One region of the Kosakonia sacchari SP1 genome, then DNA from elsewhere that is predicted to be linked to it. Evidence: predicted binding sites of a transcription regulator. Region 1 holds the regulator's gene; the other holds the start of a gene.

Region 1 (7,203 bases):
TAATGCGACGAGTGAGCCACAACCTCTTTATCCGCCCGTTCATCCTGAGTGCGGCGCTGAAGCCGATAACCCAACGCGACCAGCAACACCATTGACACCATAACACTGGTCGTCGTCAGCAGTGGTGTGGCGATAAGCCACGAAACGACCAGACTTGCCAGGAAACATAACCCCAGTTGTAGCGTATTCTGCAAGGCGGCTGCGCGACCGGTGGCCTGCGGGAATGGGCGCAGCGCCTGCGCGACCACGATAGGGTAAATCGCGCCATTGGCCATTGCCATAAAGCAGAAGGGGATGAGTAGCGCGGTCAGCGACACGTCCGACATAAAACCGACGGCCCAGGTGGCGAGGACACTTAACGCGAAAGCCCCCAGCAGCCACGGCAGCAAGCGAAAACCCTGCCATTTCTGCAACGCGGCACGGCAACCGTAACCGCCCACCAAAAAGGCGATGGTTTGCGGCACATAACTGAGGCCAATAACCGATGGGCCATAACCCATTTCGTGAAGAATAAACGGCGAACCGGTCAGCCAGGCGAAGAAACTGGCCGAGCAGGCGGCATAGATAATCACATTCCCGCGATAGTCCCGGGCGCGCAGCAGATCCATAAAGGTCAGCGATTGTTCGTGGTGCTCAATCTTATTCGCCGGTGCTTTCAGTCGCCATGCCGGGATCATCAGAATCACTGTGATCGCCAGTAAGGTGGCGAAAATGGCCTGCCAGTTGAAATGCGCAAGGATCCAGGCTCCCAGCAGCGGTGCCAGAGCGGGTGTTAAACCAACGAGCGGCATAATGGTGGCGAAGATGCGATTGACGCGATGCGCGGGATAGTTATCCGTCACCAGCGCCTGCCAGCTTACTGTCGCGGCGCAGACGCCTACCGCTTGCACAAAGCGCAGCACCAGCAACAGGGTTGCATCGCGTACCCATAATGTTCCCAGACACCCCAGCGCGAAAATCGCCAGCCCGGCCAGCAACACCGGCTTGCGGCCATAGCGATCTGATAGTGGCCCCCATACCAGTTGCGCAATGGCAAAGCCCGCCAGAAACAGGCTTAAGGTTGCGCTAACCACCGCAGACGATGTGTGTAAATCTTGCTGTATCGCGCTGAAGGCGGGGAGGTACATATCAGTGGCTAAAAAGCCGAGCACGCTTAATCCCGCGAGCCAGACTAAAAATCCGTTGCCAGGTTGCATTAGTGTTTCTCTTTAATTGCAGGTAATCAGGGCTGTCGAGTGTAAGGAGTGCATTAGCGCTTGTGAAACGCTAATATTTGCGTAGTGGTTTCAAAATTTTTGCAGGCAGATTATGTGGTCAGAATATTCACTGGAAGTGGTTGATGCTGTCGCGCGCAATGGCAGTTTTAGCGTCGCGGCGCAGGAGTTACACCGTGTACCTTCTGCGGTGAGCTATACCGTGCGACAGCTTGAGGAGTGGCTGGCTGTTCCGCTGTTTGAACGCCGCCATCGTGATGTTGAGCTCACGCCTGCCGGGGTCTGGTTTTTGAAAGAAGGGCGAGCTGTTATCAAAAAAATGCAGATCACCCGTCAGCAGTGCCAGCAAATCGCCAACGGCTGGCGCGGGCAACTGGCAATTGCCGTCGACAACATCGTAAAACCTGAACGTACCCGGCAATTGATCGTCGATTTCTATCGCCATTTCAGTGATGTTGAGTTGCAGGTTTACCAGGAAGTCTTTAACGGTGTCTGGGATGCGCTTGCTGACGGGCGGGTTGAGCTGGCGATCGGCGCAACGCAGGCCATCCCCGTAGGTGGGCGTTATGCGTTTCGCGATATGGGAATGCTGAGCTGGAAATGCGTGGTTTCCAGTCGTCATCCGCTGGCGTCACTGGCAGGTCCGCTCAGCGACGATACCTTGCGCAACTGGCCTTCACTTATCCAGGAAGATACGTCCCGCTCGTTGCCGAAACGTATTACCTGGCTGCTGGATAATCAGAAACGCGTGATTGTCCCTGATTGGGCGTCGTCGGAGGCGTGCTTATCTGCAGGGCTGTGCGTGGGAATGGTGCCGGCACACTTTGCCCGCCCGCGGCTCGACAGCGGTGACTGGGTCGCGCTGAACCTGGAAAACCCCTTCCCGGACGCGGCGTGCTGCCTGACGTGGCAACAAAATGAGGCTTCCCCGGCGTTAAACTGGCTGCTGGAATATCTTGGGGACAGTGAAACGCTGAATGACGAATGGTTAAGGGAGCCGAATTAACGGCTCCGTAATAAGCGATTAGCGGCGATAATCGCGGAACGGGCCATCGGCCACTGAGCGACGCTCGACCAGGCGCGGATGCACTTCGATAGACTGCGACTCCTCGCGCTTGTTGACGATGCGATCAAGCAGCATGGTAAACGCCGTTTCTCCCAGCGAATCTTTCGGCTGGTGAATCGTGGTTAATGCCGGAGTGAAGAAGCGTGAGTTACGCACATTGTCATAACCAATCAGGGAAATATCCTGCGGTACGCGTAAACCCATCTCATCGGCAGCACACAGCGCGCCCATCGCCATAATGTCGCCACCGCAAAACACCGCAGTAGGGCGATGCGCCTGACCGAGGATTTGCTGCATCGCGCGATAGCCGGATTCCGGCTCGAAATCGCCCTGTACGATCCAGTTTTCCGGCACGGTGATAAGGGCTTCTTCCATCGCTTTCATAAAGCCAGCCAGACGGCCAGCGCCAGTGTTACGCTCCAGAGGGCCTGGGATCACACCAATATCGCGGTGTCCGCGATCAATAAGGTAGCGACCGGCCATATAACCGCCTTCGAAGGCGTTATCAATAACGGAGTCCGTAAAGTCGGCCTTCGCTTCGCCCCAGTCCATCACGACCATCGGAATATGGCGGTACTCTTCCAGCATGTTCAACAGCGATTCCGGGTATTCTGAACACATTACCAGCAAGCCATCGACACGCTTTTGCGCCATCATCGACAGGTAAGCACGCTGTTTTTCGAGGCTATTCCAGGCATTGCCAAGGATCAGGGTGTAACCCTTCTGGAAGCACTTTTTCTCTACGGCTTCAATAATTTCAGCAAAGTAGGCCGCTTCACTGCTGGTAGCCAGCAAACCGATCGATTTTGTGTGATTCACTTTCAGGCTGCGGGCGACAGCGCTGGGGGAATAGTGCAGCTCTTTAATCGCTGCCCACACGGCGTTGCGCGTCTCTTCGGCGACGAAACGGGTCTTGTTAATTACATGTGATACGGTTGTAGTGGAAACGTTTGCTCGTTTCGCTACGTCTTTAATCGTTGCCATCAGATATCACTCCAGACCATATCATAAGCTCCTGATAATACTTAAGGTAAACGTTTGCCTTTAATCACCCTGTACCCATCAAAGGGGGTGCGGTACGCCGGGAAAACGACACTGGACGTCAGGAGGGGAGTCAATGGCCGGTACGCTAATAAATTTAGCGTCGAATTTTGTCTGATCTTGAGCAAAAGGGGAAGTATTAAAACGTTTCTCCTGCGAATTCCCGCAAGATTTTTAAGATAATTTGTGCAAAAATGCGTTATCTCACTTTTTGTGGGGAAATTAAAAAGGGGAAAATTGATGAGCACCGATCTGAAGTATTCTTTAATCACTACCGTCATCGTTCTGAGCCTGATTGTTTTCGGCGGTCTGACTGCTGCACTGCATTGATCTATCGCGAGGGAGAGCCTCTTCTCCCTCGGTTTTCTGCCCCGCTATTGTTATCACCTCTGCAATAATCTTTTGTCATTCTGCTAACTTCTGTTTTTTGTGATAGCTGTCATACTTTTGACTTCAGCGACAGGGTCGCTAGTCGGCATGTCTTTTTTGGAGTCACAGATGAAAATTAATTTCCCTTTGCTTGCCCTGGCGATTGGCGCCTTCGGCATTGGTACTACCGAGTTTTCCCCGATGGGATTACTGCCGGTTATTGCCCGCGGCGTTGACGTTTCTATTCCGGCAGCGGGGATGCTGATTAGCGCCTACGCTATCGGTGTAATGGTTGGTGCGCCGTTAATGACGTTGTTGCTGTCTCATCGCGGCAGACGCAATGCCCTGATCTTTTTGATGGCAATTTTTACGCTTGGTAACGTGCTGTCGGCGATCGCGCCGGATTACACCACATTAATGCTGGCACGTATCGTCACTAGCCTGAACCATGGCGCTTTCTTTGGTCTTGGTTCGGTGGTGGCAGCAAGCGTGGTTGCCAAAGAGAAGCAGGCCAGCGCAGTCGCCACCATGTTTATGGGGCTGACCATTGCTAACATCGGCGGTGTACCTGCCGCGACCTGGCTGGGTGAAACCATTGGCTGGCGCATGTCGTTCATGGCCACTGCCGGGCTGGGTGTGATTGCTATGGCGAGCCTGTTCTTTTCGTTGCCGAAAGGTGGTGCTGGTGAGCGCCCGGACGTACGTAAAGAGCTGTCGGTACTGGTACGCCCACAAGTGTTGTCCGCATTGCTGACCACTGTGCTCGGCGCAGGTGCCATGTTCACGCTGTATACCTACATTGCGCCGGTACTGCACACCATTACCGATGCCACTCCCGTTTTTGTGACGGCGATGCTGGTGTTGATTGGCGTTGGTTTCTCCATTGGTAACTATCTCGGCGGCAAACTGGCGGATCGCTCGGTCACCGGCACGCTGAAAGGTTTTTTGATCCTGCTGATTGCCATCATGCTGGCGATCCCGTTCCTGGCGCGCAGTGAAGTGGGCGCAGCCATCAGCATGGTGGTGTGGGGCGCGGCGACGTTTGCGGTGGTTCCGCCGTTGCAGATGCGTGTCATGCGCGTTGCGCATGAAGCACCTGGCCTTTCATCTTCAGTCAATATCGGTGCCTTTAACCTCGGTAACGCGCTGGGCGCGGCAGCCGGTGGAGCAGTGATTTCCGCTGGGCTGGGTTATGATTTCGTCCCGGTTATGGGGGCGATTATTGCCGGGCTGGGTCTGCTGGTGGTGCTGTTCTCTGGCCGCTCTCAGCCAGAACGTGTCTGTGCCGCAGCAGAATAAATAGCACAAATGCAAAAAAGGAGGGGCTAGCCCCTCCTTTGTTTTATGCCGCGTTTATGCCGCTAAATTTTTGGCCACGAATGACCAGTTTACCAGCGCCCAGAAATGTTCGAGGTAGTTCGGACGCGCATTACGATAATCGATGTAATACGCATGTTCCCACACATCGACGGTTAACAGCGGGGTTGCGTCGCTTGTCAGCGGCGTACCCGCATTAGACGTTGAAACAATGGCTAATGCGCCATCCGCTTTTTTCACCAGCCACGTCCAGCCAGCACCGAAGTTTTTAACCGCAGCATCGGTGAATTGCGCTTTGAATTCGGCAAAGCTGCCGAAGGATTTGGCGATAGCCGCCGCCAGCTCACCAGCCGGTTCACCGCCAGCATTCGGAGCCAGGCAGTTCCAGTAGAAGGTATGGTTCCAGACCTGGGCGGCATTGTTGAACACGCCGCCTTCGCTGCTTTTCACAATCTCTTCCAGAGATTTACCTTCAAAAGCGCTGCCTTTGATCAGGTTGTTGAGGTTGGTGACATACGTCTGATGATGTTTACCATAGTGGTATTCCAGCGTTTCGGCTGAGATATGCGGCGCCAGGGCGTCTTTTGCATACGGTAATGCAGGTAATTCAAACGACATTGCTATTCTCCTTTCATTATTTTAATGACATCCAATAGCCCTACTGGATGTGCGGGTTAGGGTAGCAAATCGAAAGGTCACACAAAAGAGGGAGTTACCTGCCGCCGATGCGGCAGGTGAGGGGTTAGCGAATGGTTTTCGGCGTCACGACGCGACGCGCGCCGACATAATGACGCTGCCAGTAATCTTCACTCAGCGAGGTGACCTGAATATCCTGGCCGCTACGCGGAGACTGAATGAATTTACCATTACCGACGTACACGCCAACGTGATCGGCTGTACCACGGCCCTGGGTACGGAAGAACACCAGATCGCCGCTCTCCAGTTCCGCCACATTCACCGGCGATGCATCGCGCAGGTGATACATTTCATTGGCGGTACGTGGAATACGAAATTTCACCAGATCCTTATATGCGTAATAGACCAGACCACTGCAATCGAAACCGGTGCTCGGTGAGGTGCCGCCCCAGTGATAAGGCTTGCCAATCTGATTCATCAGTTTGGACATGGCGGTTTTTTGGGCTTTCTGAATGCGAACTTTATGCACATCGGCGATGGCGTTAGTGCTTTTGACCTTCACACAATGCGGCTTGTGTCCTTTGCGCGGCGTACATTTTTCAGTCCAGGTGACAGCGGTGGTTTTTAACGGGCTGGATGCATTACGACGCGAGGTGATTTTGCTGGCTTTTTTGCTGGTGGTAACTTTTTTGTTTGCCGGAGTTTTTTTGCTCTCCGTTGTTTTTTTGCTGGTGGTTTTTTCTGCCGGACTGCGACTGTTTTTCTTTGATGTCTTTTGTGATGTATTTTTTTTCTTACGTTCGGATGCTTTCGCCAGATGCGCTTTTTGCACGGCTGACGCTCGCGCCTGTTCAGAGGCACTCGCTAATGGCGTGAAAGAAAGCGTGGTGAACAACAAAGCACAGAGCGTGATTGAAGCTTTTGGTATCCGCGCCACTGAGCAATCCCCTGTTAGGGCAAGCATTTAATATGCCTGCAAATGGTTTTTTAAAACTCGTCGATTCTAATCCATAAAAACCCCAAAAGTTAATACTGTTTTTGCATCTATAGCTTCGTTTCGTTAACAAGCGCAAAAAAAAGCAGCAAAACGTTTCTATGTGCGCAAGAGTTAGGCAGCAAGCGGGACGGCGAGTTGAGTTAAGTCATATTCCTAAGGCAACTTTTGCCGACAGACGATAAAATCATGAACGGTGAACAAAATGTTATTTTCCGATGCCCCTCTGAACCGTTACAATGGCGAACATCTGCCGTAGAAGAAGTTGAAGGAAGCAAGACAATGAGCACAACACTTGAAAAAATCCAGCGCCAGATCGCTGAAAACCCAATTCTGCTGTATATGAAAGGCTCTCCGAAGCTGCCAAGCTGCGGTTTTTCCGCCCAGGCGGTGCAAGCGCTCTCTGCATGCGGTGAACGTTTTGCCTATGTAGACATTCTGCAAAACCCGGATATTCGTGCAGAACTGCCGAAATACGCTAACTGGCCAACCTTCCCGCAGCTGTGGGTTGAAGGTGAACTGGTTGGCGGCTGCGATATCGTGATTGAAATGTATCAGCGCGGTGA
Region 2 (7,203 bases), 1.4 Mb from region 1:
GGACAGCGAGCTCGATAGTCTGCGCCAGCAGCAACAATTCCTGCGTGAACAATTGGAAACGACGACACGCAAACTTGAAAACCTCACCGATATCGAACGGCGTCTCTCCACGCGTAATAAACCCGCCGCTACCGACCTGCCGGACAGTTCTCACCCGTCTAAAAACGACGGCAATCAGGAGGATGTGAAACCATGACCAGCCGTAAACCTGCCCATCTGTTGCTGGTGGATGACGATCCGGGGCTGTTAAAACTGCTGGGGCTGCGCCTCACCAGCGAAGGCTACAGCATCGTTACGGCAGAAAGTGGACAGGAAGGGTTGCGCATTCTCGCGCGGGAAAAGGTCGATCTGGTGATAAGCGATCTGCGCATGGATGAGATGGATGGCATGCAACTGTTTGCCGAAATCCAGCGCGTACAGCCGGGTATGCCGGTGATTATCCTGACGGCGCACGGTTCGATTCCTGACGCGGTGGCCGCCACACAGCAGGGCGTGTTCAGCTTTCTGACCAAACCGGTGGACAAAGACGCACTGTATAAAGCGATTGACGATGCGCTGGAGCACAGCGGTTCGGCAATGGATGACCAGTGGCGTGAAACCATTGTCACCCGCAGCCCGGTAATGCTGCGTCTGCTGGAGCAGGCGCGGATGGTGGCGCAATCTGACGTGAGTGTGCTGATTAACGGCCAGAGCGGTACCGGGAAAGAGGTGCTCGCGCAGGCGATTCATAACGCCAGTCCGCGCAGCAAAAGCGCGTTTATCGCCATTAACTGCGGCGCGTTGCCGGAACAGTTACTGGAATCTGAGCTGTTCGGTCACGCGCGCGGTGCGTTTACCGGCGCGGTCAGCAGCCGCGAGGGGCTGTTTCAGGCAGCAGAAGGCGGCACGCTGTTTCTGGATGAAATTGGTGATATGCCGATTCCGTTGCAGGTCAAACTGCTGCGCGTGTTACAGGAGCGCAAAGTGCGCCCGCTCGGCAGCAACCGCGATATCGATATTAATGTGCGCATCATTTCAGCCACGCACCGTGATTTACCGAAAGCGATGGCGCGCGGGGAGTTTCGCGAAGATCTCTACTATCGGCTGAATGTGGTGAGCCTGAAGATCCCGGCGCTGGCTGAGCGCGCGGAAGATATTCCGCTGCTGGCCAATCATTTGCTGAAACAGTCGGCGGAGAGGCATAAACCGTTTGTTCGCGCGTTTTCCACTGATGCCATGAAGCGGTTGATGACCGCTGGCTGGCCTGGCAACGTGCGCCAGTTGGTTAACGTGATTGAGCAATGTGTGGCATTGACCTCATCGCCCGTTATCAGCGATGCGCTGGTGGAACAAGCGCTGGAAGGGGAAAACACCGCGCTGCCGACCTTTGTTGAGGCGCGTAATCAGTTTGAACTGAACTACCTGCGCAAGCTGCTGCAAATCACCAAGGGTAATGTCACGCATGCCGCGCGCATGGCGGGGCGCAACCGCACCGAGTTTTACAAATTACTCTCCCGCCATGAGCTGGACGCCAACGACTTTAAAGAGTAATGGCGAAATGATTATGGTACTGTGAGCAACCGATTACGATGCAGCAGACTGGCAAGAGCGTGTAAGGAACGACCATGAAAAAGATTGATGCGATTATTAAACCTTTCAAACTGGATGACGTACGTGAAGCGCTGGCTGAAGTCGGCATCACCGGGATGACGGTAACGGAAGTGAAAGGTTTTGGTCGCCAGAAAGGCCACACTGAACTTTACCGTGGCGCGGAGTATATGGTGGATTTTCTGCCGAAGGTGAAGATTGAAATTGTCGTGACTGACGACATCGTTGATACCTGCGTGGACACCATTATCCGTACTGCCCAGACCGGCAAGATCGGCGACGGTAAGATCTTCGTCTTTGATGTTGCGCGCGTAGTACGTATCCGTACCGGCGAAGAAGACGACGCCGCAATCTGATGTTTTTCCCTCACCCTGCAGGGTGAGGGTACCTGTTTTACAACACTTTATGCGGGCCAAAGCATTCGTAATGAATGCTATCTTTGTTCACGCCAAGCGCGACCAGTTGTTGCGCGACAAACTGCATAAAACCGACCGGTCCGCAGAGGTAAAACTGCATCGCCGGATCGCTGAACTTCCCTTCCAACGCGTGTAAATCCATCAACCCTTCACTGTGATAGCGGCCGCTATTCACCTCAGCCGCCGCAGGCTGTTGATACCATATATGCTGATAAAAATGGTTCAGCGACGCGCCCAGTTTGCTCACTTCATCGGCAAAAGCATGCACCTCGCCATTCATCGCGGCGTGGAACCAGTTTACCTGCGCAGCATGTTGTGATTTGGAAAGGCTGTCGAGCATCGCCAGCATCGGTGTCTGACCGACACCCGCAGAGATCAGCGTGACCGGCGTGCTGCTCTGCACATCAATAAAGAAGTCCCCGGCAGGCGCGGCAAGATGCACAATATCGCCCACTTTTGCACTGTTATGCAGCCAGGTAGAAACCTGTCCACCCGCTTCGCGTTTTACCGCGATACGGTAGCTTTTGCCGTCAGGCTTGCGGGTCAGTGAATACTGGCGGATCTCCTGATTGGCGAAACCCTCAGGCTTCAGCCAGACACCCAGATATTGCCCCGGCTGATAAGCGGCGACCGGCTGACCGTCGACCGGTTCAAATTCAAAGCTGGTAATAAGCGCGCTCTGCGGTTTTTTCTCTACCAGGCGGAATGCGCGCGTGCCTTGCCAGCCGCCAGTTTTTTCCGCGTGTTCGCTGTAGATCTGCGCTTCACGGTTGATAAAGACACCCGCCAGTACGCCGTAGGCTTTTCCCCAGGCGTCCAACACTTCTTGCCCCGGACTGAACATCTCATCCAGCGTCGCCAGCAGGTGCGCGCCCACAATGTTGTACTGTTCCGGCTGGATCTGAAAGCTGGTGTGCTTCTGGGCGATTTTCTCAACCGCCGGCAGCAGCGCGGCAAGATTATCAATATTGCTGGCGTAAGCGGCAATGGCGTTGAACAGCGCTTCACGCTGATCGCCGTTGCGCTGGTTACTCATATTGAAAATTTCTTTCAGTTCCGGGTTGTGAGTGAACATTCGGTCGTAAAAATGGGCAGTGAGTTTTGGTCCGGTTTCCGCCAGCAGGGGAAGGGTGGCTTTGACCGTAGCGATGGTTTTGGCGTCGAGCATGATTGCTTCCTTTTTTGCAGATTATTTAAAGTTGTATTTTAAATGCATCTTATAGCGCGACGGCCAGGCTTGTAAAGAGCGGACAATATAAAGGGATTTACATCGTGAATAAGTTGCATCACAAACCTGAAAAGAAATCCGCTTTAACAGGGAAGTGTCTTATCGCTCAAACCCTTGTCTGACGCGGAGCCAATCGTTTGCGTAAAAACCTTTGTCAAGACCTGTTATCAGAATATTAATCAGTTATACTGTGGGCCGTCCCCCAAATTGGGCCTTCGTTTAGAGTTGTTTTGTTAGCTGAGTCAGGAGATGCGGATGTTAAAGCGTGAAATGAACATTGCCGATTATGATGCCGAACTGTGGCAGGCTATGGAGCAGGAAAAAGTACGTCAGGAAGAACACATTGAACTGATCGCCTCCGAAAACTACACCAGCCCGCGTGTCATGCAGGCTCAGGGTTCTCAGCTGACGAACAAATACGCCGAAGGTTATCCGGGCAAACGCTACTACGGCGGTTGCGAATATGTGGATATCGTTGAGCAACTGGCGATTGATCGCGCGAAAGAACTGTTTGGCGCGGATTACGCCAACGTGCAGCCGCACTCGGGTTCACAGGCGAACTTCGCGGTCTACACTGCGCTGCTGCAACCGGGCGATACCGTTCTGGGTATGAACCTGGCGCAGGGCGGTCACCTGACTCACGGCTCCCCGGTTAACTTCTCTGGCAAACTGTACAACATCATCCCTTACGGTATTGATGAGTCCGGTAAAATTGACTACGAAGACATGGCGAAGCAGGCGAAAGAGCACAAACCGAAGATGATTATCGGTGGTTTCTCTGCTTATTCCGGCATCGTTGACTGGGCAAAAATGCGCGAAATCGCCGACAGCATCGGGGCTTACCTGTTCGTTGACATGGCACACGTTGCGGGTCTGATTGCCGCTGGCGTTTACCCGAACCCGGTTCCGCATGCGCACGTTGTGACCACCACCACCCACAAAACCCTGGCGGGCCCGCGCGGCGGTCTGATCCTGGCGAAAGGCGGTGACGAAGAGCTGTACAAAAAACTGAACTCCGCCGTTTTCCCAAGCGCGCAGGGCGGCCCGTTGATGCACGTTATCGCGGCAAAAGCGGTGGCACTGAAAGAAGCGATGGAGCCAGAGTTTAAAATTTACCAGCAGCAGGTTGCCAAAAACGCCAAAGCGATGGTGGAAGTGTTCCTGAACCGTGGCTACAAAGTGGTGTCTGGCGGTACTGAAAACCACCTGTTCCTGCTGGATCTGGTAGACAAAAACCTGACCGGTAAAGAAGCGGATGCTGCGCTGGGTCGTGCAAACATCACGGTGAACAAAAACAGCGTGCCGAACGATCCGAAGAGCCCGTTTGTCACTTCCGGTATCCGTATCGGTAGCCCGGCTGTGACCCGTCGTGGTTTTAAAGAAGCAGAAGTGAAGGAGCTGGCTGGCTGGATGTGTGACGTGCTGGACAACATCAATGACGAAGCGGTTATCGAGCGCGTCAAAGGTAAAGTTCTGGATATCTGCGCCCGCTTCCCTGTTTACGCGTAAGCGTAGCCCGACAAAAAAACCCGCCTTGTGCGGGTTTTTTTACGCCTTATTGCAGTGCCCTGTAACCGTGAATACCCATATAAATCCCGACGAGTGCGATAAGCGCGCTGGAAAAATAGGGTGCCTTACGCGCCAGCGTGTTAAAGCCGGACCAGCGTTTTGCCGCTTGCTGTACGCTGATTGCCGCGCCAACGCCAACCGCCACCAGTGTAAGTGCAAGCCCGATACTGAAAGAGACCACTAATGTTGCGCCCAACGTGATGGCTTTTAACTGAATACAGATCAGCAAAATGGTGATCGCCGCCGGGCAAGGGATAAGCCCGCCGGTTAAACCGAATAGCAGGATCTGTCCGTTAGTTACCTCGCTGCCAGTAAAACGCCGCTCAATATCCCGCGCGTGCGCCCGCTCGTGCGCATCCTGATACTCCTCCTCTTTGGTCACTTTACGCAGCGATAGAATTGTTGGCTGTGCGGTAACCCGGGCGTGTGTGACGGGTTGAAGCACCAGGCTGGGCGCGCGATGCGCATGGCTGTGGTCATGAGCGTGGTGGTGGTGATGCCCGGCGAGCCACGAACGTTCACCTTGCCAGGTGCGCAGGAACATCCACACCGCCGTACCAAAAATGATCACCGCAGACACCATTTGCAGCCAGGGTTCAACGGCTTGCGCAGTGAACTGGTTACTGAGATACATGCCTCCGAGCGCAATCAGCCACACCACCACCGTGTGCGACAGCGTGGCGGCGAGACCCAGCATCACGGCCTGTTTAACCGTGCCTTTGATGGCGATGATAAATGCGGCCATCATTGTTTTTGAATGCCCCGGTTCGAGGCCGTGCAGCGCACCGAGCAGGATGGCGCTCGGGATAAAAAACCAGGCGTTCCCTTGCTGAAAAAGCGTGGTGAAGTCATTCATGAGAATAATTCTCGGTAAAAATTTGTGCGCTCAAATCTACTCCCCCCAGTAAAAAATACTACCCCCAGTAGAAATAAACTCCCCCCCAGTTGATGCATGGTATGCTAAGGTCCGTTTAAGCACCGTCGATTTGAGGTCTGTATGTCGCACACCATCCGGGACAAGAAAAAGCTAAAAGCGCGGGCGAGCAAAATAGAAGGCCAGGTTGCCGCGCTGAAAAAAATGCTCGATGAGCCGCATGAATGCGCTCAGGTTTTGCAGCAAATCGCGGCGATCCGTGGCGCAGTAAACGGGTTAATGCGCGAAGTTATCAAAGGCCATCTGACCGATCATATCGTGCATGAGAACGACGAAATTAAGCGTGAAGCGGATCTGGATGTGGTGCTGAGCGTGCTGGATTCTTATATTCGCTAAGCAACGACGAGCAACCTGGATGCAGATATTCGCCTGCAAACGTTGGGCAAGCGCATGTGTTGCCTGATTGTTACTTGCCAGCCCTGTTATTTATCGCCAGACTATCGCCTCCATTCAGGAGGAAATCATGGTCTTGCAGTCCACGCGCTGGCTGGCGCTCGCTTATTTCACCTACTTTTTTAGCTACGGCATCTTCTTACCTTTCTGGAGCGTCTGGCTCAAAGGCGTAGGGCTGACCCCCGAAATCATCGGGATGTTGCTCGGCGCAGGTCTTGTCGCCCGCTTCCTTGGCAGCCTTTTCATCGCTCCGCGCGTGAGCGATCCTTCCAGCTTGATTACGGCTCTGCGCGCGCTGGCGCTGGCAACGTTGCTGTTTGCGCTGGCGTTTTATGCCGGAACGCATGTGGCGTGGCTGGCGGTCATTATCATCGGTTTTAACCTCTTCTTTTCGCCGCTGGTGCCGCTCACCGATGCGCTGGCGGGCACCTGGCAAAAACAGTTCCCGATGGATTATGGCCGCGTGCGTCTGTGGGGATCGATTGCTTTTGTGATTGGTTCGGCGCTCACCGGCAAACTGGTGAGCCTGTTTGATTACCAGGCGATTCTGGCTCTGCTGACGCTGGGCGCGGCATCCATGTTGTTGGGGATGCTGCTGCGTCCTTCCATTTTGCCGCAGGGTGAAAATCGCCAGCAGGACGGCGCAGGCTGGCAGGCCTGGCGGGCACTGATTGTGCAGAACTGGCGTTTTCTCGCCTGCGTGTCGCTGCTGCAGGGCGCACATGCTGCCTATTACGGCTTCAGCGCCATTTACTGGCAGTCGGCGGGGTATTCTGCTTCAACCGTGGGGTATTTGTGGTCGTTAGGCGTGGTGGCAGAAGTGGTGATTTTCGCGCTCAGTAACCGGCTGTTCCGTCGCTTCAGCGCGCGCGATCTGCTGCTACTTTCCGCCGTTTGCGGGCTGGTGCGCTGGAGCCTGATGGGCTGGACGACCGAGCTTCCGTGGCTGATTATTGCCCAGATCCTGCACTGCGGCACGTTCACCGTTTGCCATCTGGCCGCGATGCGCTATATCTCGGCGCGGCAGGGCAGTGAGGTGATTCGCCTGCAAGCGGTGTATTCAGCGGTCGCGATGG

The links. The regulator PurR, encoded in region 1, represses purine synthesis genes. The targets are predictions, from matches to a motif close to CANGCAAACGTTTGCNTG.
Region 2: glyA (serine hydroxymethyltransferase) is a predicted target of PurR. The motif match lies at 3,358-3,375, and genes of this name have one in related genera.

The regions. Positions count from the first base shown of each region.
Region 1 is NZ_CP007215.2:2,710,291-2,717,493, reverse strand. Features, by position in the region: gene punC (purine nucleoside transporter PunC) at 1-1,196, opposite strand, end outside; gene punR (DNA-binding transcriptional activator PunR) at 1,309-2,220, shown strand; gene purR (HTH-type transcriptional repressor PurR) at 2,239-3,264, opposite strand; gene cydH (cytochrome bd-I oxidase subunit CydH) at 3,562-3,651, shown strand; gene C813_RS35780 (MFS transporter) at 3,820-4,989, shown strand; gene sodB (superoxide dismutase [Fe]) at 5,044-5,625, opposite strand; gene C813_RS35770 (C40 family peptidase) at 5,750-6,580, opposite strand; gene C813_RS35765 (Grx4 family monothiol glutaredoxin) at 6,920-7,203, shown strand, end outside.
Region 2 is NZ_CP007215.2:1,273,281-1,280,483, forward strand. Features, by position in the region: gene qseG (two-component system QseEF-associated lipoprotein QseG) at 1-196, shown strand, start outside; gene glrR (two-component system response regulator GlrR) at 193-1,530, shown strand; gene glnB (nitrogen regulatory protein P-II) at 1,605-1,943, shown strand; gene hmpA (NO-inducible flavohemoprotein) at 1,981-3,171, opposite strand; gene glyA (serine hydroxymethyltransferase) at 3,487-4,740, shown strand; gene C813_RS29130 (nickel/cobalt efflux protein RcnA) at 4,787-5,656, opposite strand; gene rcnR (Ni(II)/Co(II)-binding transcriptional repressor RcnR) at 5,798-6,070, shown strand; gene C813_RS29140 (3-phenylpropionate MFS transporter) at 6,198-7,203, shown strand, end outside.